One region of the Micromonospora citrea genome, then DNA from elsewhere that is predicted to be linked to it. Evidence: riboswitches for the same ligand, from Rfam matches in the RefSeq annotation. Region 1 holds a riboswitch; each other region holds the start of a gene.

Region 1 (9,752 bases):
GACCGGCGACAACCGGCGGGTGATCGCCGTGCTGCGCTATCTCGGCAGCGGCCGACGGGACGCGGCCCACCCGGTCCGCCGATCTCGCGCCGGTGGCCGCCGAGCCTGACGCCACCCCGACCCGATCAGCCGCCGCGCCACCCGCCATCCACCGGGGCCGGTGGACGGCGCGCCGGCCTCGGCGGCTCGATCCGGTCCGCCGGACGCCGGACGGCGGACGGCACGCCGGCACGCCGGCCTCGGCGGCACGCCGGCCTCGACGGCGGCCTCGGCGGCGGCCCGGACGCCTCACCCGCCCGCCCGGAACTTCGGGGTGACCACCGACAGTCCCAGGGCGGCGGGCAACGGCGCGACGCCCGGACCGCCGGCCCGCACCCAGGCGGCGATGTCGTCGACCACCGAGTCGTGCAGGACCAGACCGAACCAGACCGGCCGGGCGCCGGCGCGCCGCGCGGCCGGCGCGGGGTGCACGACGACCAGGTTGGACTGCGCGCAGAGGTCGAGGCAGACGCTGACCCGTACCCGATGAGGCGCCCGCAGCGCGGCGCGCAGCCGCCGCAGTTGCGCGTCGTGGTCGACGGCGGGGTGCTTGCGGGCGCTGCCGCAGCAGCAGTCCCGACACACGGTGACCAGGCAGCCAGGTGCGGCGGTCATGGACGGCTCCTCGGTCCCCGGTCGCGCGGGCGGCACGTGCCGGTCACGACGCGGGCGGGTGGAAGGTGATGGCGGGCCGCCCGGTGGTCGGGTGCGTCGCGACGTCGGCGCGGACGCCGTACACGTCGGCGAGCAGCGCCGGGGTGAGCACCTCGACGGGCGGGCCTGCGACGACGACCCGCCCGGCGGCCAGGACGACCACCGTGTCGCAGAACATGGCGGCGAGGTTGAGGTCGTGCAGCGCCGCCAGGGTGGTGACCCCGGACCGGCGAACCAGGTGCAGCAGGTGCAACTGGTGACCGATGTCGAGGTGGTTGGTGGGCTCGTCGAGCAGCAGCAGGAACGGTTGCTGGGCGAGCGCGCGGGCCAACTGGACCCGCTGCCGTTCGCCGCCGGAGAGGGTGTGCCAGCGGCGGTCGGCGTACCCGTCGAGGTCCACCCGGGCCAGCGCGTCGGCCGCGGCGGCACGGTCGGCGTCGCTGTCCGACCACCGCGAGCGGCGGTGCGGGATGCGGCCGAGCAGCACCACCTCGCGGACGGTGAGGTCCAGGTCGGTGTCGGCGTGCTGGGCGAGCAGCGCGGCGCGCCGGGCCAGCGTGGCCCGGGGCAGGGCGGCGACGTCTTCGCCACCGACGGTGACCCGCCCGCCGTCGGGCGCGGTGAGTCGGGCGACGATCCGCAGCAGGGTGGTCTTGCCGCAGCCGTTGGGGCCGAGCAGCCCGACGAGGCTGCCGGGCGGCGCCGCGCAGGTGACGTCGTCGAGGATCCGCCGGGCCGCGACGGACCAGGACACCTCGGTCACGGTGAGCATCAGTCGCCCACCTTCCGGCGGCGCAGCAGCACCACGAAGGCGGGCACCCCGAGCAGCGCCGTGAGCACCCCGACCGGAAGTTCCCGGGGCGCGAACAGGGTCCGCGCGGCGGTGTCCACCCAGATCAGGAAGATCGCGCCGGCGAGGACGACGACGGGCAGCAGGCGCCGGTGGTCGGCGCCGGTGAGGAACCGGGCGGCGTGCGGCAGGATCAGCCCCACGAAACCCACCGCGCCGCTGACGGCGACCAGCGCCGCGGTAAGCAGCGCGGTGGCGACCAGCAGCAGCCACCGGACCCGAGCGACGGGCACGCCGAGGGTGGCCGCCGCGTCCTCACCGAAGGCGAAGGCGTTGAGCGCGCGGGCGTACGCCGCCACCAGGGTGAGCACGGCGGCCAGGACCGGCGCCGCCCAGGCCAGGGCGGCCCAGTCGACGCGGGCCAGCGAGCCGGAGAGCCAGAAGGTGATGCTCTGGGTGGCGTGCGGGTTCGCGACCCAGATGATGACGAACGACGTCGCCGCCCCGCAGAGCTGCGCGACGGCGACCCCGGCCAGCACCACCCGGGTGGGCGCCAGCGCGGCTCGCCGCCCGGCCACCAGGGCCACGACCGCGAACGCTGCCAGCGCTCCGCTGAAGGCCCCCCCGGTGAGCGCTGCGACCCCGCCGCCGACGCCCAGGACGAGGACCGTGACCGCGCCGAGCGACGCGCCGGAGGAGACCCCGAGCAGGTACGGGTCGGCCAGCGGGTTGCGGGTGACGGTCTGCATCACCGCGCCGACGGCCGCCAGTCCGGCCCCGACGACGCCGGCGCCGAGCACCCGGGGCAGGCGCAGCCGCCAGACGATGTGTTCGCGCAGGGGTGGCACATCGGCGTGGGCCAGGCCCAGGCGGTCGGTCACCACCGCCCAGACCGTCGACACGGGGATGTCGGCCGGCCCGAGGGCGACGGCCACGCTGATCGACCCCACCAGGCCCGCCAGCAACGTGACCAGCAGCGCGACAGTGCCGGCGGGATGGCTGGACCGGGGCGCGGCCGTACGGCGCGCGCCGGCGACACGGCGGACCACGGTGGTCAGCGGCCCGCTCCGCCGGGCAGCCGCGTCACTCCCGCGGCGAGGGCCTCGGCGCCGAGCACCGCCCGCACCCCGGCGGTGGTGGACGAGAACGGGATGGCGACGAACCGCTGGCCGGCCACCGCGGGCAGGTGCCGGAGAGTCGCGTGCCGGGCCAGGAACGCCCTCTTCGCGGCGGCCGGGTCCCAGGTCGCGTCGACCAGCACGATGACGTCGGGGTCGCGTTCCACGACGCTCTCCCAGCCGGTGTCGGCCCAACCGCCGGAGAGGTCGCCGAACGCGTTGTCGACCCCGACCGCTGACATGATCATGTTGGGGCCGCCGCAGCAGGCGCCCACGCTCGGCGCGTCGGTGCCGGCGTCCCACCAGAGCACGGACAGGTCCCGCGCTCCGCCAAGGCCGGCGGCAGCGGCGGCGATCCGCGCCCGGTGGTCGGCGATGAGCTGCTCGGCCCGCTCGGGCACCCCGAAGACGGCCGCGACGTCGCGGATCTCGGCGAACACGTCCTCGATCGTCAGCTTTCCCGGCCGGTGCTGCGTCGGACACCCGGCGGGTGAGAGGTACGTGCCGATGCCGAGCCCGGCCAGCGCGGCGCGGTCACCGACGCCCTCGTCGCCGAAGGCGCTCTGGAACGAGGCGTAGACGAAGTCCGGCTCCGCCTCCAGCAGCTTCTCCTTCGCCGGGTACGTCCCGGACAGCACCGGCACCGAGGCGTACGCGGCGGCGTACTCGGGCAGGATCGCGTCGTCCAGGTACGCCGTGCCGGCCATGCGGTCGGCCAGCCCGAGCGCCAGCATGATCTCGGTGGCGGGCTGGTTCAGGGTGACCGCCCGTCGGGGCGGTGCGGCGACGGCGATCGGCGTACCACAGTTGGTCAGGGCGACCTCTGCGGCGGACACTCCGGGCGTCGTGGTGGGATCGCCCGTGGCACAGCCGCCGAGCATGACGAGCAGGACGGACAGTGGCGCGGCAACGCGCCGGGACAGGGTGGACCGCACAGCGCGCACGCGCATCGGGACCGCCTTCCAGCACCTCGTGGACGGGTCATCGCAGTGCCGTGGCCGGTCTCCTGGCTGACGGGAGGTGCGTCCGTGGCCGGCCTTCCCAGGCGTTGAACGCCCAGTGACCTCTGACGACGAGGGCCGCGAACTTCCCGATCACAGTGGCGAGGGCCGCACCGGTCTTCCACCGGCTTCCCGAACACCACGGCAACGTCACCCTAGCCCGCACCCGGCCCGGACGCCACGGTGACGAATGCCATGCGCGAGCCGCCGTCCATTGTGGACACTGTCCGGATGCTGCGCTGCGGCGAGGCGCCAGGACCGACCCGACCGAACAGACGGGCGTCTGCCAGGCGCACCGGCGCGACGGCGGCGGGTGGCGGACAGCCGACAGGTGGCGGACAGCCGACAGGTGGCGGGGGGCCGTTCAGGTTCCCGGGGGCGGAAGGTCGACGACCCGGGTTGCCCAGCGAGCCATCAGGGCCGGGTCGTGCGTGATGAGCAGGACTCCGGCGCCGTGCTCGCGCTGGTAGTCGGTGATGACGGCGGCGAGGTGGGCCTGGGTGGAGGCGTCGAGCATGGCGGTGGCCTCGTCGCAGAGCAGGTACGCCGGCCGGTGCACGAGCGCCCGGGCGAGGCAGGCCCGTTGCAGCTGTCCGTCGCTGACGGCGTGCGGGCGACGGGCGAGCAGGTCCGGGGTGAGGCCGACGAGGTCGGCCAGCTCCGCCGCCCGGGCCCGCGCCTGCTCCGCCGGCACACCGGTGGCGCGGAGCGGTTCGGCGACGATGTCGGCGAGGCTGAGCCGTGGGTCGGTGGCGGCCCGGGGAGACTGGAACAGGATCGCCACCCGGGTGCGGACGGCGGCCGGCAGCCGGTGACGGACGCCGGCGACCCGGTGGCCGTCGAGGGAGACGTGCCCCGCGTCGGGGGCGTGCAGCAGGGCGAGGACCCGGGCCAGGGTCGACTTTCCGCTGCCCGAGGGCCCGTGCAGCCCGACCGTCTCCCCGGGATCGACGCGCAGGTCGACGCGGTCGAGGACGCGCTGCCGGCCGTAGGAGACGGTGACCTCGTGGGCGGCGAGGGCGGCGACGGTCGTGCTCGGCACGGTGCGCGCATCGCAGGTCGTCCTCGGTGCGGTGGCCGTACCGCCGGTGGTGCCCGGCGCGACGTCCACGCCGTCGGTGGTGGTCATGCCGGCACCCCGATCGGCAGCGGGTGGTGGCAGGCGACGTGCTCCGGGCCGTCCGTGCCCGGGGCGGGCGGCGTACGGCAGATGTCGGTGGCGCGGTCGCAGCGCGGTGCGAAGGCGCAGCCGGCGGGCAGGTCGGTGAGCATCGGCGGGTGCCCCGGCACGGGACGGAACGCCCGCTCCGGCAGCGCGTCGAGCAGGCCTGCGGTGTAGGGGTGCGCGGGCGCGTCGAACAGCGCCCCGGTGGGCCGCCGCTCCACGATCCGGCTGGCGTACATCACGGCGACGGTGTCGGCGACCCGGCGGGCGGCGGCCAGGTCGTGGGTGATGAGCAGGACGGCGGAGCCGGCGTCGCAGCGGCGTCGCAGCAGGTCGAGGGTGTGGTCGACCAAGGGCCGGTCGAGGCCGGTGGTGGGCTCGTCGGCGAGCAGCAGCGGTGGGTCGGGGGCGAGCGCCAGGGCGGTGGCGAGGCGCTGCGCCATGCCACCGGACAGCTCGTGGGGGTAGCGGTCGAGGTCGGCGGGGTCGAGGCCGACGTCGGCGGCGAGCCGCTCGGCGGCAGCGGGCGCGTCCCGCCGGGCGTGCCCGTGGGCGCGCAGGGTCTCCACCAGCAGCCGCCGGCCGGTGCGTACGGGGGTCAGCGCGGTGGCGGGACTCTGCGGCACCAGCCCGACGGCGCGACCGCGCACGGCGCGGGCGAGCCGACGCTCCGTGCAGCCGGCGAGGTCGATCTGCTCCCCGCCGGGCGGGGACAGTCGGGCGTGACCCGAGACGGTGGCGTTGCCGGGGAGCAGGCCGAGCAGGGCGTGGGCGAGCACCGACTTGCCGCAGCCGGACTCCCCCACCACGGCCAGGAGTTCGCCCGGGCGGACGGTCAGGCGCAGGTCGGTGACGGCGTGCACCACGGCGTCGCGCAGTTGGAAGCGGACGGTCAGCCCGTCGACGTCCAGCAGTGCGGGACGCGGGTCGACGGCGGCGCGGTCGGCTCCGTCGGCGGCCCCGGCGGCGTCGGCGGGCCCAGCGGCGTCGGCGGGCCCAGCGGCGTCGGCGGGCCCGGCCGTGAGGCCGTCGGCGGCGCCACCGGCGGGTCCGGCAGCGGCGACGGTGCCGTCGGCGGCACCGGCAGCGACGGCGCGCCCGGCAGCGACGGTGGTGGCGCGGTGGTCGCGGGTGGTGGTCACAGGTTCAGCTCCGCTCGTACGCGCGGGTCGAGGCGGTCGCGCCACCGGCCGGTGAGGACGGCCAGGGCCAGGGTGACGACGACGAGGAGCAGGCCGGGGACGAGGCTGGCCCACCAGGCGCCGGTGAGCAGGGACCGCTGCCCGTCGTTGATCATGTTGCCGATCGAGGCGAGGTGCGGGGGCAGGCCGAGACCGAGGAAGGACAGCGCGGTCTCGTGCCAGACGGCGTGCGGCACCATCAGCGTGGTGGCCAGCGCCAGCCGGGGCAGCACGTGCGGGAGCAGGTGCCGGGTGATGACCCGGGTGCGGCTGGCGCCGCCGGAGATCGCGGCGTCGACGAAGGGCCGGGTACGCAGGCTGAGCAGCTCCGAGCGGACGATGCGGGCGGTGGAGAGCCAGTGCGTCAGCCCGATCGACAGGATCACCGCGCCCAGGCTCGGGCGCAGCATCGCGACGATGAAGATGCCCAACAACAGGTGCGGCAGCGCCGCGATCGTGTCGACCACCCGCATCAGCACCCGGTCGACCCAGCCGCCCAGCGTGCCGGCCACCGCGCCGACGAGGCCGCCGATCACGGTGGCCACGAGCGCGGCGACCGCGCCGACGAGCAGCGAGACGCGCAGGCCGTAGAGGCTGCGGTGGGCCACGTCGCGGCCCAGGTCGTCGGTGCCGGCCGGGTGCGCCCAGGACGGTGCGAGCCGGGTACGCGCCAGGTCCACCGCGCTCTCGTCGAGCGGCCAGAGGACGGGGGCGAGGAGGCAGGCCACGCCCGCGCCGACGAGCACGGCCCAGGCGACGGCGGCACCGGCGCGGCCCGTACGCGGCTTCGGCCGCCGGATCCGGGCGGTCAGGGCGAGGTCAGTCATCGAGGCGTACCCGTGGGTCGGCGGCGGCGTAGGCGAGGTCGGTGGCCAGGTTCGCGGCCAGCACCACGACGGTGGTGGCCAGGGTCGTGGCCGCCAGCAGCGGGAAGTCGCTGCCCAGCGCGGCCTGGACGGTGACCGCGCCGAGGCCCGGCAGGGAGAACACGGTCTCCACCAGGACGGCGCCGCCGATGAGTTCGGGCAGGTGGGTGCCGACGAGGGTGAGGAACGGCAGCAGCGCGGTACGCAGGGCGTGGCCGAACAGGACGGTGCGGCCGGGCAGGCCCCGGGCCCGGGCGGCGAGGACGTGGTCGTCGCGGAGGCTCTCGGCGACGGCGTCCCGGATGAACAGCACGAACCACGGCAGCTGGGCGACCGCCAGCACGCCCACCGGGAGGATGAGGTGCCGGGCCACGTCGGCGGGGTCGGTGCCGGTGGCGGTGACGTCGGTCAGCCCGCCGGCCGGCAGCCAGCCGAGGGTGAGGGCGAACAGGGCGATCGCGGCCAGCCCGATCCAGAACACCGGCATCGACTGCACGGCGTACGCGGCGGCGCGCAGCGCCCGGTCGAACCAGCCGCCGCGCCGGTACGCGGCCAGCGTGCCCAGCAGCAGGCTCGCCACGAGGACGAGGGCGAGGGCGGCGCCGACGAGCAGCAGGGTCCAGCCGGCGCGGGCGGCGAGCACGGAGGTGACCGGCTCGTGGCGGCTGGTGGACCAGCCCAGGTCGCCCCGGAGCAGGTTGCCCACCCAGCGCAGGTACTGCACCGGCAGCGGGTCGTCGACGCCCCAGTTGGCGCGGATCTGCGCCAGGTTCTCCTCGCATGCGGTGAAGGCCGCCGCGCCGGCGTACTGGTGGGCGGGGTCGATCGGCGAGGCCGCGCCGAGGGCGAACATGCCGACGCTGGTGGCAGCGAGGATCGGCACCGCCACCAGCAGCCGGCGACGGACCACCGCCCCGGCTCCCGCCAGCCGTCGGCGGCGGCCGGCGGGGGTGGCCGGGGCGGGCGCGGTCACTTCCGGGTCCAGGTGTGGATGTTCCACCAGAGGCTGTTGGCCACATCGTGCTCGTGCGGCTCCACGCGCGGCGTCACCCCGACGACCCCGTCCTTCACCACGTAGGTGTGCTGGAGGTAGGTGAGGAACACCCACGGCAGGTCGGCCGCGAGCTGCTTCTGGAAGGTGGCGTACGCCGCCCTGCGGGTCGCCGGGTCGGCGTTGTCCCGGCCGGCCCGCAACGCCTCGTCGGCCACGGCGGAACGGTAGAAGCCGGGGTTGAAGAAGCCCTGGCCGGCGAAGGCGGAGCCGAACAGCTTGTAGGTGACGAAGTCCGGGTCGTACGGCGTGCCGTAGCCCATGACCACCGCGTCGCTCTTCATCCGGGGGGTGATCGCGTCCCAGGTCAGCCCCTCGGGAGTGATCTTGATGCCGACCTTCCTGGCGTCGGCGGTCACCGCGAGGGCGAGTTCCTTGCGCAGGCTGTCGGTCGCCGGATACATCAGCGCGAACGCGGCCGGCCGGCCGTCCTTCACGCGGATGCCGTCGGGGCCGGGTTTCCAGCCGGCGGCGTCGAGGGCGGCGGTCGCGGCGGCCGGGTCGGCGGCGGACCTGCCGACGATCGACGGCTCGGCGAACTCCGACGTGGGCGGGACCGGCCCGAACGCGGGCTCGCCGGCGCCGCCGAGCAGACCGTCGACCATGGCGGCCCGGTCCACCGCCGCGTTCAGCGCCCGCCGCACCGCCGGGTCGCCGGTCACCGGGTTACCCATCGGCAGCATCACGCCCCGGTAGTCGGCGGTGGGCACCCGCTGCACGCGGTAGCCGCCCAGCCCGTCGAAGCCTGCGGCGAGCTTGGGCGCCAGCTCCGCCGCGTCGAACTCGCCCGCCCGCATCCGCTGCGCGCGTACGTTGTCGTCGGCGACGAACGCCACCACCACGCCGGAGTTGGCGGGTCGGCCACCCCAGTACTTCTCGTTGGCCGCGAGGACGAGCCGGTCGCCCGGGGTCCAGGACGTCACCCGGTACGGGCCGGTGCCCACCGGCCTGCGGTTGAACTCGGCCTTGTTGACGTCCTGGCCGGCGAGGGCCTTCGCGGGGACGATGCCCAACGTCAGCCGCTGGAGGAACGGGGCGTAGGCGTGGCGCAGCGTGAAGACCACGGTCGACGGGTCCGGCGCGGCGACCGAGGCGAGCATGTCCAGGTCGGAGCGGAGCGTGGAGTCGACCTTCGGGTCCAGCACCGCCTGGTAGGTGAAGACCACGTCCTGCGCGGTCAGCGGGCTGCCGTCGTGGAACAGCACGCCGTCGCGCAGCTTCGCGGTGACCGTCCGCCCGTCCGCCGAGACGGCCGGCAGTTCCCGCGCCAGCGCCGGCACCAGCTGGTTGCGCGCGTCGCGGCCGACCAGCCCGTCGAAGATGAGCGAGGCCCCGTCGACCCCGTAGTTGAGCACCGGGTTCAGCGCCTCCGGCTCCCCCGCCGTCGCCACCACGAGGGTGCCGGCGGGGCCCGTGCCCGCCGACGAGGTGGTGGGGGACGCGCAGCCGGCCACGGCCAGGACAGCGCCGACGGCCAGCGCCGTCACGCGCACGGACACGGGCGTACCCATCACATGCTCCCGGGGTCGGTCGTCGCGCGGCCCCGACGCTTCCGGCGCCGACGTCGTGCGGTGGGTCGGCCGTGGTCGCCGCCGATGGCGGCCGGCCGGGCGGCGACCGGATCGACTCCGCGCGGCGCGGGCCAGCCCTCGCCGCGCGGAACAGACGATCTTCAGCCGCCGCTAACGCCAGCATTCCGTAGTTGCCAAAGATATGCAAGAAGCCGCCCGGCCGACGGACGGAGGCGGCCCCCGGAAGTTCCGGGGGCCGCCTCCGCCACCCACGGGCGACGAGGGGCCGGCGCGGCGCCGGTCGGGCCGGTGACCCGGGCCGGGCGCCGCCGGCGGCTCAGCCGATGGGCAGCGCCGTCACCCACTCCTGCCAGGC
Region 2 (9,752 bases), 2.0 Mb from region 1:
GCGGCATCAGGCAACACTCCTGTTCTCCCGGCCGACGCCGGCGCTGACGGCGGCGCCGCCGGTCACGGCGTTGGTGGCGGTCACGGCGCTGGTGGCGGTCACGGCGCTGGTGGCGGTCACGGCGTTGATGGCGGTCACGGCGTTGATGGCGGTCACGGCGTTGATGGCGGTCACGGCGCTGGTCACGGCGTTGGTGGCGGGGCGGCCGGCGGCGGCGAGGGTGGTGAGGGGGGCGGTGGCCACCTCGTCGAGACGGTGGTGGACGGCGCCCAGTTGGGCGGCGAGGCGGCGGGCCAGGCCGAGGCGGACCGGGCCGCTCTCGCAGTCGACGACGACGCAGGGCGCCCCGGTAGCGGCCAGCACGCCGGCCGCACGGGCCGCCCGGTCGAGCGGGCGCTCGCCGGCGGTGGCCCGGCCGTCGGTGACGACCAGCACCAGGGGACGGCGGCGCGGGTCGCGCAGCCGCTCGACCCGCAACAGCTCGGCGGCGGCCAGCAGGCCCTCGGCCAGCGGGGTACGTCCGCCGGTGGGCAGCTCGGCCAGCCGCGCGGAGGCGGCGAGCACAGACGAGGTGGCCGGCAGCAGGGTCTGCGCGGCGGCGCCCCGGAAGGCGACCACCGCGACCTTGTCCCGGCGCTGATAGGCGTCGGTGAGCAGGGCGAGCACGGCTCCCTTCACGGCGGCCATCCGGGTGCGGGCCCCCATCGAGCCGCTCGCGTCGACCACGAAGAGCACCAGGTTGCCCTCGCGTCCCTCGCGGACGGCCTCGCGGACGTCCTCGGGGCGCAGCCGCAGCGGCCCGGCGACGCGGCCCCGGGCGGCCTGGCGCGGGGCCGCGGCCCGGACTGTCGCCGGCAGGTGCAGCACGCCGGCGCGGCCCGCCGGCACGCGCGCCCCGGTGGTGCGGCCCCGGCCCGTGCGGGCGCGGGAGCGTCGGCCGGGCACCCCGTCGCCGACCCCGGGCGCGGTGAGCAGCCGCGCCTTCAGCCCCTGCCGGGGTACGGCCACGGCCTGTCCGGCGTCACCCGGCCGCGCCCTGGTGGGGGCGTCCTCGTCCGGGTTTCCCCCGCGGGCGCCGCGCGGGCCGGCCGGGGTGTCCCGCCCGGGCGCGGGATCGCCGCCGTCGGGCCGGTCCGGCCAGTCGCCCTCGCCGCCGGGCCGGTCCGGCCAGTCGGTCCCGCGTCCGCCGGGCCGGTCCGGCCACGTGCCGTCGCCACCGTCCCGGCCCGTGTCGCCGTCCAGGCCCGGTGCGTCGGTGGCCCCGCGCGGCCCGCCGGCACCCGCCGCCGGCGCGGAACCGTCGGCGTCGCCGTCGTCCGGGGCGCTGCCGCCTCCGCCCGGGCCGCCGGAACCGCCGCCCGCCGGGCCGGGGCCCGGGCCGCCGGGGCCGGTCGACCCGCCCGGGTCGTCGTCGGGGTCGTCGTCGCCGGCCCGGTCCAGGGCCTCGTCGAGGCGCTTCTCGTCCAGGCCGGGCGTGTCGAACGGGTCCCGCCGCCGGCGGTGCGGCAGCGCCAGCCGGGCGGCGACCCGGACGTCCTCCACCGTGACCGCGTCCCGGCCGTGCCACGCGGCGTGCGCCAGCGCGGTACGGGCGGTGACGATGTCGGCGCGCATGCCGTCCACGTCGAACGCGGCGCACACCTCGGCGATCCGGCGCAGCGCGGCGTCGGGCAGCCGCACCCGCTCCAGCCTCGCCCGGGCGGCGGCGACCCGGCGGGCGACCTGCGCGTCGGCGTCGGCCCAGCGGGCGGCGAAGCCGGCGGGATCGGCGTCGGCGGCGAGCCGGCGGCGGACCACCTCGACGCGTACGGCCGGGTCGCGGCTGGCGCCGACCTCCACGGTGAGCCCGAACCGGTCCAGCAGCTGGGGGCGCAGCTCTCCCTCCTCCGGGTTCATGGTGCCGACCAGCAGGAACCGGGACGCGTGGCTGACCGAGACGCCCTCGCGCTCCACGTGGCAGCGGCCCATCGCGGCGGCGTCGAGGAGCAGGTCGACGAGGTGGTCGTGGAGCAGGTTGACCTCGTCGACGTAGAGCACCCCGCGGTGGGCGGCGGCGAGCAGGCCCGGCTCGAAGGCGCGGACGCCCTCGCCGAGGGCCTTCTCCAGGTCGAGCGAGCCGACCACCCGGTCCTCGGCCGCGCCGACGGGCAGCTCCACCAGCCGGGCGGGACGCCGCTCGGCGGCCGACCCGGCCGGGTGCGGGCCGTCCGGGCAGGACGGGTCGGGGACGGCCGGGTCGCAGGCGAAGCGGCAGCCGGCCACCCGGTCGACGGGCGGCAGCAGCGCCGCCAGGGCCCGTACGGCCGTGGACTTGGCGGTGCCCTTCTCGCCGCGTACGAGCACCCCACCGATCGCCGGTGAGACGGCGTTGAGCAGCAGGGCCAGCCGCATGTCGTCCATGCCCAGCACCGCGCTGAACGGGTAGGTGGTCATGAGCGTTCCTCCAGGTCGCCCTCGCTGGCCAGGTACGTCTCGCGGAGCCGGTCGAGGGTGGCCGGCTCGGGTTCGGCCCACAGGCCCCGGTCGGCCGCCTCCAGCAGCCGCTCGGTGATGCCGCGCAGCGCCCACGGGTTCGACCGCTCCAGGAACTCCCGGGTGGTCTCGTCGAAGACGTACGCGGCGGCGAGGTGCTCGTACATCCAGTCGTCGACGACGCCGGCGGTGGCGTCGTAGCCGAACAGGTAGTCCACGGTGGCGGCCAGCTCGAAGGCGCCCTTGTAGCCGTGCCGGCGCATCGCGGCGATCCACTTCGGGTTGACCACCCGGGCCCGGAACACCCGGCGGGTCTCCTCGCCGAGGGTGCGGGTGCGCACGTCGTGCGGCATCGCCGAGTCCCCCACGTACGCGGCCGGGGCGGCGCCGGTGAGGTGGCGGACCATCGCCACCATCCCGCCGTGGTACTGGAAGTAGTCGTCGGAGTCGACGATGTCGTGCTCGCGGGTGTCCTGGTTCTTCACCGCCACGGCGATCCGGGCGAAGGAGCGTTCCATGTCGGCGCGCGCCTCCCGCCCGTCCAGCCCCCGGCCGTAGGCGTAGCCGCCCCAGACGGCGTACACCTCGGCGAGGTCGGCGTCGCTGCGCCAGTTGCGGGCGTCGATCAGCGGCAGCAGCCCGGCCCCGTACGCGCCCGGCTTGGAGCCGAAGACGCGGGCGGTGGCCCGCCGCTCGTCGCCGTGCTCGGCGAGGTCGGCGGCGACGTGGGCGCGGACGTAGTTCTCCTCGGCGGGCTCGTCGAGGGCCGCCACCAGCCGCACCGCGTCGTCGATGAGCGCGACCACGTGCGGGAAGGCGTCGCGGAAGAAGCCGGAGATGCGTACGGTCACGTCGACGCGGGGCCGGCCCAGCTCCGCCGTCGGCACCACCTCGACGCCGGTGACCCGCCGGGACCGGTCGTCCCAGGTGGGGCGGCAGCCGAGCAGGGCGAGGACCTCGGCGACGTCGTCGCCCTGGGTGCGCATGGCGCTGGTGCCCCAGACGGTGAGCCCGACCGAGCGCGGGTACCCGCCGGTGTCGGCCAGGTGCCGGGCGAGCAGCGAGTCGGCCAGGGCGACCCCGACGTCCCAGGCGTTGCGGCTGGGGATGGCCTTCGGGTCGACGGAGTAGAAGTTCCGGCCGGTGGGGAGCACGTTGACCAGGCCCCGGGTGGGCGAGCCGGACGGTCCGGGCGGCACGAACCGCCCGTCGAGCGCGCCCACCACCCGGTCGATCTCGTCGGTCGTGCGGTCGAGCCGGGGCACCAGCTCGGTGGCGGCGAAGCGGAGGACGGCGGCGGCGTCGGGCACGGCCCGGCCGGCGACCTCCTCGACCACCGCGTCGACGGCGTCGGCGTCCCAGCCGAGGGTCTCCATGCCGACGACGAGCCGGCGCGCGAGGCCCTCGATCAGGTCGACGGCGTCGGCGGCGGTGCCGGCCGGCCCGTCGACGGTGTCGGTCAGCGCCTCGGGCAGCGCCAGCCGTCGCCCCGGTTCGGCGAGCAGCGCCTGCTCGTCCAGCCCGTACGCGGCGGCGAGGGCCTGCCGCAGGCCGGGCAGGGCGCGGGCGCCGCCCCAGACCTGCGGGGCGCGCAGCACGGCGAGCACGAGGTTGACCCGGGGCTCGCCGGTGGGCGCGGCGGCGAGGACGTGCAGTCCGTCGCGGATCTGCACGTCCTTGACCTCGCACAGGTAGCCGTCGAGGTGCAGCACGAAGTCGTCGAAGTCGTCGGCGGCGGGCATGTCCTCGGTGTGCAGGTCGTGGTGCAGCTCGGCGGCGCGCACCAGGTCCCAGATCTGGGCCCGCACGGTGGGCACCTTGGCCGGGTCGAGCGCCTGCACGGTGGCGTACTCGTCGAGGAGCTGCTCCAGCTTCGCCAGGTCGCCGTACGTCTCGGCGCGGGCCATCGGCGGCACCAGGTGGTCGACGACGACGGCGTGCGCGCGGCGCTTGGCCTGGGTGCCCTCGCCGGGGTCGTTGACGATGAACGGGTAGACCAGCGGCAGGTCGCCGAGGACGGCGTCCGGGGCGCAGTCGGCGGCCAGCCCGAGGCCCTTGCCGGGCAGCCACTCCAGGGTGCCGTGCTTGCCCAGGTGCACCACGGCGTCCGCGCCGAACCCGCCGTCGGCGGCGGGTGCGGCCAGCCAGCGGTACGCGGCCAGGTAGTGGTGGCTCGGCGGCAGGTCGGGGTCGTGGTAGATGGCGATCGGGTTCTCGCCGAAGCCGCGCGGCGGCTGGATCAGCAGCACCACGTTGCCGAAGCGCAGCCCGGCGAGCACGATGTCGCCGCCGTCGGTGTAGAGCCCGCCGGGCGGCTCCCCCCAGTGGGCGAGCATCCGCTCCCGCAGCTCCTCGGGCGCCTGCGCGAACCAGCGCCGGTACGTCTCCCCCGGCACCCGCGCCTCGGCGGCGGCGAGCTGTTCCGGGGTGAGCCACTCGACGTCGTGTCCCCCGGCGGCGATGAGGGCGTGGATGAGCGCGTCCCCGTCGTCGGGCGCCGGGGCGTCGCCGAGGTCGTAGCCGGCCTCGGCCAGGGCGGCGAGCAGCCGGACCGCCGAGGCCGGGGTGTCCAGGCCGACGGCGTTGCCGACCCGGGAGTGCTTCGTCGGATACGAGCTGAGCACGACGGCGAGCCGCTTCTCGGCGTTGGGCACGTGCCGCAGCCGGGCGTGCCGCACGGCGATGCCGGCGACCCGGGCGGCCCGCTCCGGGTCGGCGGCGTAGCTGGAGAGACCGTCGGCGTCGATCTTCTTGAACGAGAACGGCACGGTGACGATCCGGCCGTCGAACTCGGGGATCGCCACCTGCATGGCGGCGTCCAGCGGGGACAGCCCGGCGTCGCTGTCGGCCCACTGCTCGCGGGTGCTGGTGAGGCAGAGCGCCTGGATCACCGGCACGTCGAGGGCGGCGAGGGCGCCCACGTCCCAGGCGTCCTCGTCGCCGCCGCCCGAGGCGTCGGCGGCGACCGTGCCGCCGGCGGCGAGCACGGTGACCAGCAGCGCGTCGCAGCGGGCGAAGAGCCCCAGCGGTCCCGCGCCGGTGGTCAGGCCGCGCAGCGAGCCACAGTAGATCGGCAGCGGGTCGCCGCCGGCCGCGTCGACGGCGTCGGCGAGGGCGTCGACGAAGCCGGTGTTCCCGGCGAGGGCGTGGGCCCGGTAGAAGACGATGCCGACCGTCGGCCGGTCCGGGCGCGCCGGGCGGTCGCCGTGGATGCCGTACGTGGGGGTGGGCGCGGGCGGGGCGAACCCCTCGCCGGTGAGCAGCACCGTGTCGGAGAGGAAGCGGGCGAGCTGCGCGAGGTTCTCCGGCCCGCCCTCGACCAGGTAGGCCAGGGACTCGGTGGCGACCCCGGAGGCCACGGTGGAGGCCGCCATCAGCTCCGCGTCCGGCACGGCCTCGCCGCCGAGCACGACCGTCGGCACGCCGGAGGCGAGCACCGCCGCCAGCCCGTCCGGCCACGCCTGCCGGCCGCCGAGCAGGCGTACGACGGCGAGGTCGACGCCGTCGAGCAGCGCGGGCACGGCGTCGGCGGCGACCCGGGCGGGGTTGGCCAGCCGGTAGTCGGCGCCGCTGGCGCGGGCGGCGAGCAGGTCGGTGTCGGCGGTGGAGAGCAGCAGGATGCGCACGGACGGCTCCGGAGAGTGACGCCCGGGTCGGCGCGGGGACGACCGGGGCGAGGCGAGGGGTGGGCGCGGTTCAGCGGTGCCGGCGGGCCGGGAAACGGCTCAGCGGCGGGCCGGCGGGGTGGCGCGGCCCGGTGCGGGCGTCAGGAACGGGCGACGCGGCGGCCGGCGGCGGCTGCGGGGCGACGGGTGCTCGCCGGCGCGCTGGCGCGGCCGGGCACGGTGCGACGATGATCGTCGATGGCGGAGACGCGGTGCGTCATCGGGTCCTCCTCGGGTGTCCACGCCCTGGGGTCACTCCCGACGGCCGAAGTATCCTGGCTCCCGGATCGACGCTCACCCCCGGTCTTCCAACCGCACACGCACGGCCGTGACTCACGAGGGGGGATCACTCCCCGGTGACAGTGGCGGGACCGCGCCGGAATCGCACCGGCTTCCTTCACTGCCGTCAGGCCGCGAATGCTGCCACACCCCCGGGCCGCCGGTCAACGTCACCCCATCCGGCCACGACGAGGCGGCGACCGATCGAGCGCCGACGATCGGCCATTCGGTGGGACGCCTTTCCACGATGTCGTCGGTCGATTGCCTGACGATTCGCGACGGCCCGGTTCCGTGGCCCGGGAAAGGCGTCCCGACCAGCCGGGGATCGGGCCGCCCGCCGCCCGGCCCGGTCGGCTCGTCGGGACCGGTCCGCCCTTCCCACCAGGCGTGGCGCGACGCTCAGCCGACGACCGCGCGTCGCCGCCGGGACACCGCGACATTTACGGCGGACGGTGTCGCCGCTCACCGCTCGGCGAGGCCCGATTCGTAGCCGGCGATCACCAGTTGCGCCCGGTCGCGGGCGGCCAGCTTCGTCATCAACCGGCCGATGTGCGTCTTGACCGTGCCCCGGCTGAGGTGCAGGTGCTGCTCGATCTCGGCGTTGGACAGCCCACGGGTGATCAACGTCAACACGTCCCGCTCCCTCGGGGTCACCCCGTCGAGCCGGTTCGGGGCCCGCCGCGCCGCCGGCATCCGGGCGAACTCGGCGATGAGGCGGCGGGTGACGCTCGGCGCCAGCAGCGCCTCGCCCGCGGCGACCACCCTGATCGCGTCGAGCAGCCGTACGGGTGGGGTGTCCTTGAGTAGGAAGCCGCTCGCCCCCGCGCGCAGCGCCCGGTACACGTACTCGTCGAGGTCGAACGTGGTGAGGACGAGCACCCGGGGCGCGTCCGGCAGCGCGGTGACCGCAGCGGTGGCGGTGATGCCGTCCAGCTCCGGCATCCGGATGTCCATCAGCACCACGTCGGGCGAGTGCGTCCCGGCGAACGTGACCGCCTCGCGTCCGGTGCCCGCCTCGGCCACCACCGTCATGCCGGGTGTGGCGTCGACCAGTAGGCGGAGGGTGCCGCGCAACAGCGCCTCGTCGTCGGCCAGGAGCACGCGTACCGGCTCACTCATCGGACACCGTCGGGGTGAACGGCAGCCGGGCACGGACGGCGAAGCCGCGACCGGGCTCGGTGCCGGCGGTCAGGGTGCCGCCGTGCATCGCCGCCCGCTCGCGCATCCCCCGCAGGCCGTGCCCGGGCGGCCCCGCGGCGCGTACCCTCGGCGCGTCGTCGACGACGGCGACCACCAGCTCCCCCGCCTCGGTGGCGACCGTCAGCCGGCAGCGGGCCGGGCCGGCGTGGCGCAGCACGTTGGTGAGCGCCTCCTGCGCGATGCGGTACGCCGAGGCCCGCACGGCCGCCGGCACCCGCGACAGGTCGGCCGCCCGGTCGACGTCCACGCCGACCCCGGCGGCGCGGACGTCCTCGACCAGCCGGTCGAGCTCGGTGAAGCTCGGCGCGGTGTCGGCCGGGTCGCGCAGGGCGCCGAGCACGACCCGGACGTCGTCGAGCGCCGCCCGGCTGACCCGCTCGATCGCCGCCAGCGCGGCCCGCCCCTGCCCCGGATGGCTCTCCGCGAGGTGGTTGGCGACCGCGGCCTTCATCGCGATCAGGCTGAGACTGTGCCCGACCACGTCGTGGATGTCGCGGGCGATGCGCAGCCGCTCCTCGGCCACCGCCCGATCGGCACGCAGCTCGGCGACCTGGGCGGCGTGCCGTCGCCGGGCGCGTACCGCGCGGGCCAGCGCCCACGATCCGGCGAGGACGGTCGCGGCGTAGAGCAGGACCGGCGCGGGGGTGGCGGTGAACGACTCCTGCCCAGAGGGGGTGGGGACGACCGGCAGCCCGGGGACCGTGGCGCCGACGACCGCCCCGGCGGTGACGGCCGCGAGTGCCCCGACGAGCGCCGGCACGGCCCGCCGGGCGGGGGCGGACAGGGCGACCGGCCACAGCGCGTACGCGATCGCGAACACCACGGCCTCACCGGCGGTCCCGACGGCGGCCGCCACCGAGCCGGCGATCGCCACGACGACGAGCACCGGCACCGGCCGGCGCCGGCGCAGGGCCAGCGGAGACCCGCACAGCAGGGCCAGGCCCACGGCGAGCGGCGCGGGCGTCCGGACCGCCGTCAGGAGCACGAGGGCCACCCCCACCAGCGCGTCGAGCGCCGTCAGCCGCCGCGGCCCGAGCCGTCCCCAGGTGACCACCGGGACACCGTATCCACGGACGGCGGCGCCGGGCATCGGACCACGGTCCGATGCCCGCTCCCGACCGCGGTCCGATGTGCGGGGACGCCCCGGCGGCCGAGACTCCGATCATGATCACGCGACTTCTCGTCCTGGCCGGCACGGTGGCGCTCGCCGCCGCGCCGACCCCGGCACCGCCGGTCGGCCCTCCGACCGGGATCGACGCCGCCGCCGTCGACGCCCTCGTCAAGGAGTACCGCGAGGAGACCGGCCTGCCCGGCGTCGCGGTCGCCGTCACCCGGGCGACCGAGGTCGTGCACGCCGCCGGGTACGGCCGCACCCCCGCCGGTGACCCGGTCACGGCGCACACCCCGATGGCCGTGGCGTCGGTGAGCAAGTCGTTCACCGCCCTCGCCGTGCTGCAACTGGTCGAGGCGGGCCGGGTGGAACTCGACAACCCGGTGCGGCGGCACCTGCCTGAGTTCACGATGGACGACCCCCGGGCGGCCCGGATCACCGTACGGCAACTGCTGGACCAGACCTCCGGGATGTCGGACACGACGTTCCCGGCGTTCAGCAGGCGGCAACCGGCCTCGCTGCGGGAGTCCGTGGCGGGGATGCGCACCGCGCGGCTGGCGGCCGACCCCGGCACGAGATGGGAGTACCACAACCCGAACTTCCAGGTGGCCGCGCGGCTGGTGGAGGTGGTCAGCGGCCTGCCGTTCGACGAGTACCTGCGAACGCGGGTCTTCGCGCCGCTCGGCATGACCGACAGCCACACCCTCGACGTGGCCCGCGAGCTGCCGTCGAGCGCGCGTGGCCACCTCATGATCCTCGGCAGGCCGGTCGCCCTGCCCGAGCCGCCGGCGTTCGGCAACGGCTCCGGCGGGGTGCTCAGTTCGGCGCACGACATGGCCGCGTGGCTGATCGCCCACGGCAACGGCGGTCGCGGCCCCGACGGCACGGCGATCGTCTCGCCCGCGGGCCTCGCCACGCTGCACCGCCCCTCGGCGGTCTCCGACTCCTACGCCCTCGGCTGGTTCGTCGAGAGGACCGCGTCGGGGGCGCCGATGATCGCGCACAGCGGCGACCTGTTCACCTCG
Region 3 (9,752 bases), 410 kb from region 1:
GCTTGCCGGTGGCCGACGGGTCGCCGTAGACGCCGAGCAGGTCGTCGCGGAGCTGGAACGCCTCGCCGACGGCGAGCCCGTAGCGGGTGTACGCGGCGATCAGCGGGGCGTCGGTGGCGACGCCGGCCACGCAGGCGCCGAAGAGCAGCGGACGCTGCACCGTGTAGCTCGCGGTCTTGTAGCGGGCCACCCGCAGCGCGCGGTCGACCGACCAGTTCGCCGCGTCGCTCTCGCCGAGCACGTCGAGATACTGCCCCGCCACCGTCTCCACCCGCATCTGGTCGTAGCAGCGGCGGACGTCGAGCAGCCGCGCCGGCGGCAGGGCGGCGTGCGCGAGGAGCCGGTCGGCCCAGACCATGCAGAGGTCGCCGACCAGCACCGCGACCGCCTCGCCGAACCGGCGCGGGTCGCCCCGGTGCCCGGCGGCGGCGTGCCGGGCGGCCTGCGCCGTGTGCACGGTGGGCCTGCCCCGCCGGGTGGCGGAGGCATCCATCACGTCGTCGTGCACGAGGGCGAAGGTGTGCAGCAGCTCCAGGGCGGCGAACGCCGGCAGCACGGGCGGCAGCGGCTCCGCGCCGCCCACCACGCCGCGCCAGCCCCAGTAGGCGAACGTGGGGCGCACCCGCTTGCCGCCGGCCAGCACGCTGTCGCGCGCCGTCGCGGCGAAACCGCCCATCGCCGCGTCGATCTCGGTGAGCGAGTCGACCTCGGTGGCGAGGAAGGCGGCGAGGGTGTCGTCCACCGCCGCGACCAGATCCTTCGTGTACGCGGCCAGGACCGCGCCGACCGGATCTTCTCCGTCGGCCGGGCCTGTCGGGGCCACGCGGAGGGTATTACCCGCAACTGCGTCGTTGGCCATGCGGCTGAGAGTACCCTAGGGTTACGTGTTGCGTCGGTTGGTGCGTCGATAACTGAGGAGGGCCGGTGGACATCGATCTCACCGCTGCCTATGACCGTTGCCGTGAGCTGCACAGACACCATGGCCGCACCTACTATCTCGCCACCCGGCTGCTGCCCGCTTGGAAACGGCGGCACGTTCACGCCTTGTACGGATTCACCCGCTACGCCGACGAGATCGTCGACCGGACCGAGGAGTTGCCCCCGGCCGAGCGCGCCGCCCGACTCGACGACTGGGCCGGCCGGTTCGTCGCCGGGCTGCACGGCGAGCCCGTCGACGACCCGCTGCTCCCCGCCGTGCTGCACACCATCGCCGTCTTCGACCTCGACCGCGACGACTTCGCGTCGTTTCTCAAGAGCATGGCGATGGACCTCACGGTCACCTCGTACCGCAGCTACGACCACCTGCTCGACTACATGGAGGGCTCGGCGGCCGTCATCGGCACCATGATGCTGCCGATCCTGGGCAGCTCCGACCCCGCCGCGGCCCGGGAGCCGGCCCGCCAGCTCGGCTTCGCCTTCCAGCTCACCAACTTCATCCGGGACGTGGCCGAGGATCTCGACCGCGGGCGGACGTACCTGCCCGACGACGACCTGGCCCTGTTCGGCGTGACCCGGGAGGAGCTGGTCGAGGCCCGCGCCCGGGGCCGCGCCACGCCCCGGATCCGGGAGCTGATCGCGTACGAGGTGAGCCGCGCGCAGGCGCACTACGCCGCCGCCGCGCCCGGGATCACGCTGCTCGCGCCCGCCTCGCAGGCGTGCATGCGCACGGCGTACGCGCTCTACGGCGGCATCCTCGACGAGGTGGCCGCGCAGGACTACGACGTCTTCGCCGGCCGGGCGCTCGTGCCGCGCCGCCGCCGGCTGGCGGTGGCGGCCCGCGCCCTGCTCACCCCGCCCGGCACGCCGGTGGTGATCCCCGGACCGGCCGTGCTGCCCACCCCGGTCACCGTTGCCGTCCCGTGACCGTCGCCCGGTCCTGCCCGGTCCTGCCCGGTCCTGCCCGGTCCTGACCGGGTAGCCGGGGCCGGGTCCCGCCGGTCCTGGCAGATCGCGCCGATGCCGGGCCGGTGCCGGACGGGCAGCGGAATTTCGGGGCGACCCGTTGGCCCGCGACCGGGGGGTGCGGAATGCTGGCGGGATGGCGGAGCCGGAACTGGTGGACGTGGTCGTGGTCGGGCTTGGAGTCGGCGGCGAGGAGGTGGCCGGACGGCTCGCCGAGGCCGGGCTGACCGTCGTCGGCGTCGAGCGCGACCTGGTCGGCGGGGAGTGCCCCTACTGGGGCTGCGTCCCGAGCAAGATGATGATCAGGGCGGCCAACGCGATCGCCGAGGCGCGCCGGATCGACGGGCTCGCCGGCGCCGCCGAGGTCCGGCCCGACTGGGCGCCGGTGGCGAAGCGGATCCGCGAGGAGGCCACCGACACCTGGGACGACACGGTGGCGGTGGAACGCTTCACCGGCAAGGGCGGCCGGTTCGTCCGGGGCAGCGCCCGCCTCGACGGCCCCGGCCGGGTCCGGGTGGGCGACCGCGTCTTCCGGGCCCGGCACGGAATCGTGCTCGGCACCGGCACCAAGCCGTCCGTGCCGCCCGTCGACGGGCTGGCCGACACTCCGTACTGGACCAACCGCCAGGCGATCGAGGTCGAGGAGCTGCCCGAGTCGCTGCTGGTGCTCGGCGGCGGCGCGATCGGCCTGGAGCTGGCCCAGGTCTTCGCCCGGTTCGGGGTCCGCGTCACCGTCGTCGAGGCGGCGGACCGGGTGCTCGCCGTCGAGGAGCCGGAGGCGTCCGAGGTGGCCGCCGCCGCGCTGCGCGCCGACGGCGTCGAGATCCACACCGGCGTACGGGCGGAGCGGGTCCGCCACGACGGGCGCGGCTTCACCCTGCACGGGGCCGGCGGGGCGGAGTTCACCGCCGAGCGGCTGCTCGTGGTCACCGGCCGCCGGGCCCACCTGGACGAGCTGGGCCTGGACAGCGTCGGATCGGACGCCGGCCAGCGGTACCTGGCCGTCGACGACCGGATGCGCGTCACCGAGGGGATCTGGGCGGTCGGCGACGTCACCGGCGAGGGCGCGTTCACCCACGTCGCCATGTACCAGGCGGGGATCGTCGTCGCCGACGTGCTCGACCACGTCCGGCGCGCCGACAGCGGGCCGGACGCCAGCGGCACCGCCCGCGTCACGGGCGGCGCGGCCGGCGCGGTCAGCGCGTCGGGTACCACCGGGTCGGGCGGGTCCGCCGGCGCGGTGCCGCGCGCCGACTACCGGGCGTTGCCCCGGGTCACGTTCACCGACCCCGAGGTCGGCGCGGTCGGCCTCACCGAGCGGCAGGCCCGCGAGCGGGGCGTCAACGTGCAGGTCGGCCTGGCCGAGCTGCCGTCGTCGGCGCGGGGCTGGATCCACCGCAGCGGCAACGAGGGCTTCGTCAAGCTGGTCGCCGACGCCGACCAGGGCGTGCTGATCGGCGCGACGTCGGTCGGACCGGCCGGTGGCGAGGTGCTCTCCGGGCTGGTGGTGGCGGTGCACGCGGCCGTGCCGCTCAGCCGGCTCCGGCACATGATCTACGCGTACCCGACGTTCCACCGGGCGATCGAGGACGCCCTGCGCAACCTCCGCTAGACCGCCGCGCCGTGCCGGCCGGCCCCGGCCGCGAACCGGGCCGCCCCGACCGCCGCGTCGGCGGCCAGCGAGTCCATCCCGTACGCCAGCTCCGTCGCCAGCGCCACCGGCTCCGGCTGGCCCGCGCCGGCCAGCACGGCGGCCCGGTCGTTGCGCAGACAGGTCTGCGGGTGCCGGGCGATCTCGGCCGCCAGCCGCTCGGCCGCCGCCCGCGCCTCGCCCGGCGCGACCAGCCGGTTCACCAGCCCCATGGCGTACGCCTCCTCGGCCGGCACCGGCCGGCCGGTCAGGATCAGGTCCATCGCCCGGCTCTCGCCGATCAGCCGGGGCAGCCGGACCGTCCCCCCGTCGATCAGCGGCACCCCCCAGCGCCGGCAGAACACCCCGAGCACCGCGTCGGACTCGGCGACCCGCAGGTCGCACCAGAGCGCCAGCTCCAACCCGCCCGCCACCGCGTGACCCGAGATCGCGGCGATCACCGGCTTGCCGAGCGCCATCCGGGTCGGACCCATCGGGCCGTCCCCCTCCGGCTCCACCCGGTTGCCGCTCGGCGTGCCGATGGCCTTCAGGTCGGCCCCGGCGCAGAACGTGCCGCCCGCGCCCCAGAGCACGGCCACCGCCGCGCCGGCGTCCGCCTCGAAGGCACGGAACGCGTCGGCCAGCGCCCGGGCCGTCGGCCCGTCGACCGCGTTGCGCGCCGCCGGCCGGTCCAGGATCACCGTGGTCACCGGCCCGTCGCGTTCGACCCGTACGCCCATCGGGACAGCATGCCCCCGGCGGTGTCGGCGGCGCCAGGGCCCTCAGCTCACCGGGCGCGTGGCCCATTCCGCCGGGGCGCGTCGCGTTCCTCGGGGGTGGAACTGCCCCGGACCAGGGTCGCGCCCAGCGCCGCGCCGACCACACAGGCCACCCCGAGCGCCTGCGACCAGGCCAGCAGTTCGCCCAGCAGGACCAGCCCGACCAGCGCGCCGATCGCCGGCTCCAGGCTGAGCAGGACCGCGAAGACCCGGGCCGGCATACGGCGCAGCGCGGCCAGCTCCGCCGAGTACGGCAGCACCGACGACAGCAGGGCCACCGCGACGCCCAGCGCGAGGGTCCACGGATCGAGCAGCGCCGCGCCGCCGTCCGCGACCCCGAACGGCAGCACCGCCAGCGCGGCGACGGCCATCCCCAGCGCGAGGCCCCGGCTGCCCGGTACCTGGGCGCTGACCGCCTTGCCGAGCAGCACGTACCCGGCCCAGCCGACCGCGACGGCGGCGCAGAGCAGCAGCCCCACCCCGTCCAGCCCGGCACCGCCCAGCCCGCTGATCAGCAGCACCCCGCCGCCCGCCAGGGCCGCCCACGCCACGTCGGCGGCGCGGCGGCTGCCGGCGAGCGAGACCAGCAGCGGCCCCGCGAAGCCGATGGTGACGGCGACGCCGAGCGGCACGCGTTGCAGGGCCGCGTAGAAGGAGAGGTTCATCAGCGCCAGGCTGAGCCCGAACGCACCGACCAGGCCGGCGGCGCGCCAGCCCAGCCGCAGCCCGGGCCGGGCCACGAGCAGCAGGATCAGCGCGGCGAAGCCGAGCCGCAGCGTGGTCGTTCCGCCGGCACTGGTGCTGCCGAAGAGCTGTTTGGCGACGGCCGCCCCGACCTGGGTGGAGAGCATGCCCAGCAGCATCAGCAGCGGCGGAGGCACGGCCCGGGGTCGGCCGAGGGCGACGGTCAGGCGGGCAGCCGGGTGCCCGGCCGGCAGGGGGCGGGAGGCGAGCGCGTACACCCGGACCACGGTGCTCGGCGACGGCGCGCGCCGCGACCGGATTTCCACGCCGACCCGGCGATCGCTGCCGGTGGGTTCTGGCTCGCCGGCTGTCGGCGGCGCCGGTCCGGTGCGCCCCGGCCGTCGGTGGTGCGCGGCGGGTCCCGCTACCATGCCGGGCGGCACGATCATGTGAGGTGCCCCGCGCGAGCGGGGAGAATCGGGAAGCCGGTGCGAATCCGGCACGGGCCCGCCGCGGTGACCGGGGAGCCACCGTCCACGCGCGAGAGCGCAGCCACTGGCCCGACGGGCTGGGAAGGCGGACGGCCAGGCGTCGATCCGGGAGTCCGAAGACCGGCCTCGCGTCAGGTGCCCACGCCCGGGGCGTGGGCCGAGCGCAGCGGGAGCCTGCCTTGGATCTCTACGACGTCATCCACCTCCGCCGGGACGTACGCGCCCAGTTCACCGGGGCGCCCGTGCCCGAGGAGACGCTGCACCGGGTGCTCGCGGCGGCACACGCCGCGCCGAGCGTCGGCTACTCCCAGCCCTGGGACTTCATCGTCGTCCGTGACCCGGAACTGCGGCGCCGGTTCCACGAGCACGTGCACACCGAGCGGGCCACGTTCGCCGCCACGCTGGACGGGGAGGCCGCCGAACGGTTCGCCCGCATCAAGATCGACGGCGTGCTGGAGTCGACCCTCTCGGTGGTGGTCACCTACGACCCGGCCCGGGGTGGCCCCGCCGTGCTCGGTCGGCACGCCATCGCCGACACCGGGCTCTACTCCGCCTGCCTCGCCATCCAGAACCTCTGGCTGGCCGCGACCGCCGAAGGGCTGGGCGTCGGCTGGGTGTCGTTCTACCGGGAGCCGTGGCTGGCCGACCTGCTCGGCATCCCCGACGGCGTCCGGCCGGTGGCGTGGCTCTGCGTCGGCCCGGTCACCCACTTCGAGCGCGTACCCGACCTGGCCCGGCACGGCTGGCGGCAGAAGCGCCCGCTGGCCGAGGCGATCCACCACGACCGCTGGACCCGACCGACCCTCTGACACCCCCGCGCCCCGCACCGCGCCGTCGGGCGGGTGGCGGCGCGATTCCCGGAAACAGTGGCCTCCGGGACGTACGGACGTACCCGGGCCACTGTTCCGGGAAGTTGTCCGGATCCTGGGTTCGCTTCGCGTGGGTGTTGGCGGTGTCCAGTTTTCGAGCGGGCGGTGCACCGGGCGGCCGGCTACGGGCGGCGCGGTCGCGGTTCGAATCGTCAGCGCCCGCTGTCCCATCGTCTGTGGAGGGTCGGCGAGGTTGTCGCTGTCCAGCGGCCGCCGGACGGTACGGGACCACGCCGGTGGCTGGCAGGGGCCGGACGTGCGTGGCCGGCCGCCCCGTGGCCAGCGCGCCGGGTAGATCGTCCCGCCGTCGCGACGAACCGCTGCGTGCCGTGGTTCGCGAGAACTGGTCACGTCCGAGTATGTGGTCCTGTCTATTGAGGATTGTTCTGAATTGATCCTGACGAGGTAGCGATCCGTTGACTGATCGGCTTGAATCGGGCGGCGCGGCTGTACGCGCTGGACCTACGCGCGGGGGAGGATCGGTCGATGGCGAACGAGCAGCCCACCGCCGGCCGGGCGCCTGATCCACAGGCCGTCGGGTCAGCGGCCGAGTTCGTGGCCCAGATGCGCGCGCTACGTCAGTGGTCCGGACTGACCATCCGGCAGGTTTCGAGGAAGGCGCGGGAAGCCGGCGACGTGCTGCCGCACAGCACGCTGAACACGGCGTTGGGCCGAGCCACCCTGCCGAGAGAGGAGCTGGTCGCGGCTTTCGTCCGGGCCTGCGGCGGTGACCAGGAAACGGTGGACGGCTGGATCACGGTGCGCAAGAGGCTTGCCGCAGCCATGGCGGGCCAACCCGAGCCGGTCGCCGCCACTGACGCCGCGGGCAAGGCTGCCGCCGGCTCATCCGTCGACGAGCCGAGGGTTCGCCCGCCGTGGGGACTACTCGACGAGGTACCTCCCTTACCGGACGAACTCTCGCAGGTGCTTGGCTGGGAACGCGGCGGCGGGGAGCGGCTGGAGGCGGCGACCGGCGGCGACCCGGACCTCATTGGTGCCGCGAGGCTGACCGCCGAGCCGGTTGACGGCACGTCAACCGGCGTCGAGCCAACTGCCGTCGAAACACCCACCAGCGAGCCGCACCGGGACGCCGCCGAGCCGGGTTCGTCTACCGCGAGCGAGCGCCCGGGGACAGACTCGACCCACAGACCCGACCCGACGGAGGCGCGGCCCGAGCCGGCCGGGGGCAGGTCGGCCCCGAGCGTGGACAAGCCGGTCCGCCTCCCCACCTATTCGGAAGGGCCGCTGGCGACGGCCGTGAAGAACCGGCGCGACGCCACCTGGTCGGGACTGCACCGCAAGCCGACCGCAACTGCCGAGCCGCTGGGTCTGCGGGATTTTGTGCCGCCACTGGCCTTCCGGGCCGGCTGGCCGAGGCGCATCCTCGGCATGCTCGTCGCCGTGCTGGTCCTGGTGGCCGCCGGCGTGGCCGTCCGGACACTTCGCGAATCCAACAGGGGTGACGGTCCGGCGGACGTGCGCGCTGAGCAGACGGTCGGGCCCGGCGCCGAGGAACACCTGCCGTCGGAAGATGCCGGCGTGAAGACATCCAGCCCCAGCCCCAGCCCTCGGCCGAGCAGCGCCGCGCCGGCGCCCACGAGCACCGCGCCGAGTCCGCCCAGGGTGTCGCCGACGAGGGCGGCCACCGCGCTGCCCGCGCCCGGAAAGTACCGCATGATGCCAGCGGCCACCGCCGGGAAGTCGTTCTGCGTGGGCGTGGGTCCGGAGCCCGGGAACGACCGGCCGGAGGTGGCCGTCCTCGTTCCCTGTGCCGAGGCCCAGCCCGCCACCAGCGAGCTGCGGAAGGTCGCAGCGAACACCTACCAGATCTACTGGGCGCACCCGTCCGGGGGCGGCGGATGCCTGCAGGTCGACCCCGATCCGAACGGCGAACCATCGACCGCCGACGGGGTGCTGCTGGCGCCGCGCCGCTACTGCAGCCGCCCGGACCAGCGGTTCATCCTCGAACCGGTCCAGACGAACGCGGGCCGGGGCTACCGGCTGCATGCCGCGACCGCGCCGAAGATGTGCATCGGCCCGATCGACGGGGGCCGGACCGCGGGTACCGCCGTGGCCCAGGTGCCGTGCTTCAACGACGACGTGCAGGTGTTCCTCTTCAAACCGTAGCCCTCCGCGGTCGAAGCCCTCGGCCCGGCGGCCCGCATCCAGGTCCGACGCGCGGACGGCGTCGACGGTGTGCACGCCCACTCCGTACTCCTGATCTCCGAAGGCTTCGCCCGGTCGGTCCGGGCCGCGCGCGTGCCGTTCTCCAGGTGCTTGCGTACTACTTCCTGCTGCCCGTCTTCTTCCCGGTCCTGCTGCCGGTCGCCTTCTTCGTGGTACGCCCGCCGTCGCCTGCGTCCGCGTTCTGCTCGCGGAGCTTGCGGGTGCGTTCCTTCACGCAGGTGTCGTAGCCGCCGCACTCCCGGTTGGCCTGCTCGTACGCCTGCCGGTGCTTGCTGTCGCTGCTGGTGGTCTTCGCGGGGGCGTCGGTCTTCTTCGTGGTGGTCCTGCTGCCGTTCGTCTTCCTCGTGTCGGGCCTACCGTCGCCGACACCGGCCCGCTGCTCGCGGAGTTTGCGGGTGCGTTCCTTGACGCAGGTGTCGTAGCCGCCGCACTCTCTGCGGGCCTGCTGGTATGCGGGGTCGTTGTTGGATCGGTCGGCCTGCTTCTTGAGCTTGGTGTTTTGTTCGCGGAGTTTGCGGGTGCGTTCCTTGACGCAGGTGTCGTAGCCGCCGCAGTCCCTGCGGGCCTGCTGGTATGCGGGGTCGTTGTTGGATCGGTCGGCCTGCTTCTTGAGCTTGGTGTTTTGTTCGCGGAGTTTGCGGGTGCGTTCCTTGACGCAGGTGTCGTAGCCGCCGCACTCTCTGCGGGCCTGCTGGTATGCGGGGTCGTTGTTGGATCGGTCGGCCTGCTTCTTGAGCTTGGTGTTTTGTTCGCGGAGTTTGCGGGTGCGTTCCTTGACGCAGGTGTCGTAGCCGCCGCAGTCCCTGCGGGCCTGCTGGTACGCCGGGTCGGAGTTCGACCGGTTCGCAATGTCCTCGGCCTCTTGGTAGGTCATCAGTTCTGGACCGATCCGCAGGGCCTCGGTCTGCCGGAAACCCTTCGAGGTGTCGAAGTCGCGCATGGTCTTCTCCCACGGGCTGCGCCGGGGGTACTCGCGGTAGTCGTCGATGATGCGCTTGCGCAGTGCCGGGTCCTCCTTCGCGCGTGCCAGCAGCTTCTCGTCCTCCACCCGGCCGCGAGCGCGGATCTCCTCGGCGACGCCTTGACCGATCAGCTCCGCCGCACCGCTGTCGGTCCGGGTGCCACGCGGCCAGAGCCTGAAGCGGCCCGGGCGCGGTCCCCCGGGTCCGACGGACTGCGATCGGTCCGGCCCTGCCTTCGTCTCACCGGT

The links. Region 1 has a riboswitch for cobalamin ahead of GA0070606_RS13035 (ABC transporter substrate-binding protein). Riboswitches for the same ligand answer to the same signal wherever they lie in the genome.
Region 2: it holds a riboswitch for cobalamin, as region 1 does, so the genes downstream of both, cobN (cobaltochelatase subunit CobN) here and GA0070606_RS13035 (ABC transporter substrate-binding protein) in region 1, are expected to answer to the same signal.
Region 3: it holds a riboswitch for cobalamin, as region 1 does, so the genes downstream of both, bluB (5,6-dimethylbenzimidazole synthase) here and GA0070606_RS13035 (ABC transporter substrate-binding protein) in region 1, are expected to answer to the same signal.

What each region holds. Positions count from the first base shown of each region.
Region 1 is NZ_FMHZ01000002.1:2,846,351-2,856,102, forward strand. Features, by position in the region: partial or broken gene GA0070606_RS33275 (response regulator transcription factor) at 1-109, shown strand, start outside; gene GA0070606_RS13020 (hypothetical protein) at 289-654, opposite strand; gene GA0070606_RS13025 (ABC transporter ATP-binding protein) at 698-1,465, opposite strand; gene GA0070606_RS13030 (FecCD family ABC transporter permease) at 1,465-2,532, opposite strand; gene GA0070606_RS13035 (ABC transporter substrate-binding protein) at 2,538-3,551, opposite strand; cobalamin riboswitch at 3,581-3,761, opposite strand; gene GA0070606_RS13040 (ABC transporter ATP-binding protein) at 3,967-4,731, opposite strand; gene GA0070606_RS13045 (ABC transporter ATP-binding protein) at 4,728-5,909, opposite strand; gene GA0070606_RS13050 (ABC transporter permease) at 5,906-6,775, opposite strand; gene GA0070606_RS13055 (ABC transporter permease) at 6,768-7,814, opposite strand; gene GA0070606_RS13060 (ABC transporter substrate-binding protein) at 7,784-9,376, opposite strand; gene GA0070606_RS13065 (SRPBCC family protein) at 9,714-9,752, opposite strand, start outside.
Region 2 is NZ_FMHZ01000002.1:890,393-900,144, forward strand. Features, by position in the region: gene cobO (cob(I)yrinic acid a,c-diamide adenosyltransferase) at 1-7, opposite strand, end outside; partial or broken gene GA0070606_RS04310 (VWA domain-containing protein) at 184-2,433, opposite strand; gene cobN (cobaltochelatase subunit CobN) at 2,430-6,098, opposite strand; cobalamin riboswitch at 6,406-6,535, opposite strand; gene GA0070606_RS04320 (response regulator) at 6,879-7,535, opposite strand; gene GA0070606_RS04325 (sensor histidine kinase) at 7,528-8,670, opposite strand; gene GA0070606_RS04330 (serine hydrolase domain-containing protein) at 8,781-9,752, shown strand, end outside.
Region 3 is NZ_FMHZ01000002.1:3,254,085-3,263,836, reverse strand. Features, by position in the region: gene GA0070606_RS14950 (polyprenyl synthetase family protein) at 1-859, opposite strand, end outside; gene GA0070606_RS14945 (phytoene/squalene synthase family protein) at 925-1,863, shown strand; gene GA0070606_RS14940 (dihydrolipoyl dehydrogenase family protein) at 2,039-3,514, shown strand; gene GA0070606_RS14935 (crotonase/enoyl-CoA hydratase family protein) at 3,511-4,272, opposite strand; gene GA0070606_RS14930 (EamA family transporter) at 4,320-5,273, opposite strand; cobalamin riboswitch at 5,436-5,629, shown strand; gene bluB (5,6-dimethylbenzimidazole synthase) at 5,666-6,295, shown strand; gene GA0070606_RS14920 (helix-turn-helix domain-containing protein) at 6,842-8,482, shown strand; gene GA0070606_RS14915 (hypothetical protein) at 8,640-9,752, opposite strand, start outside.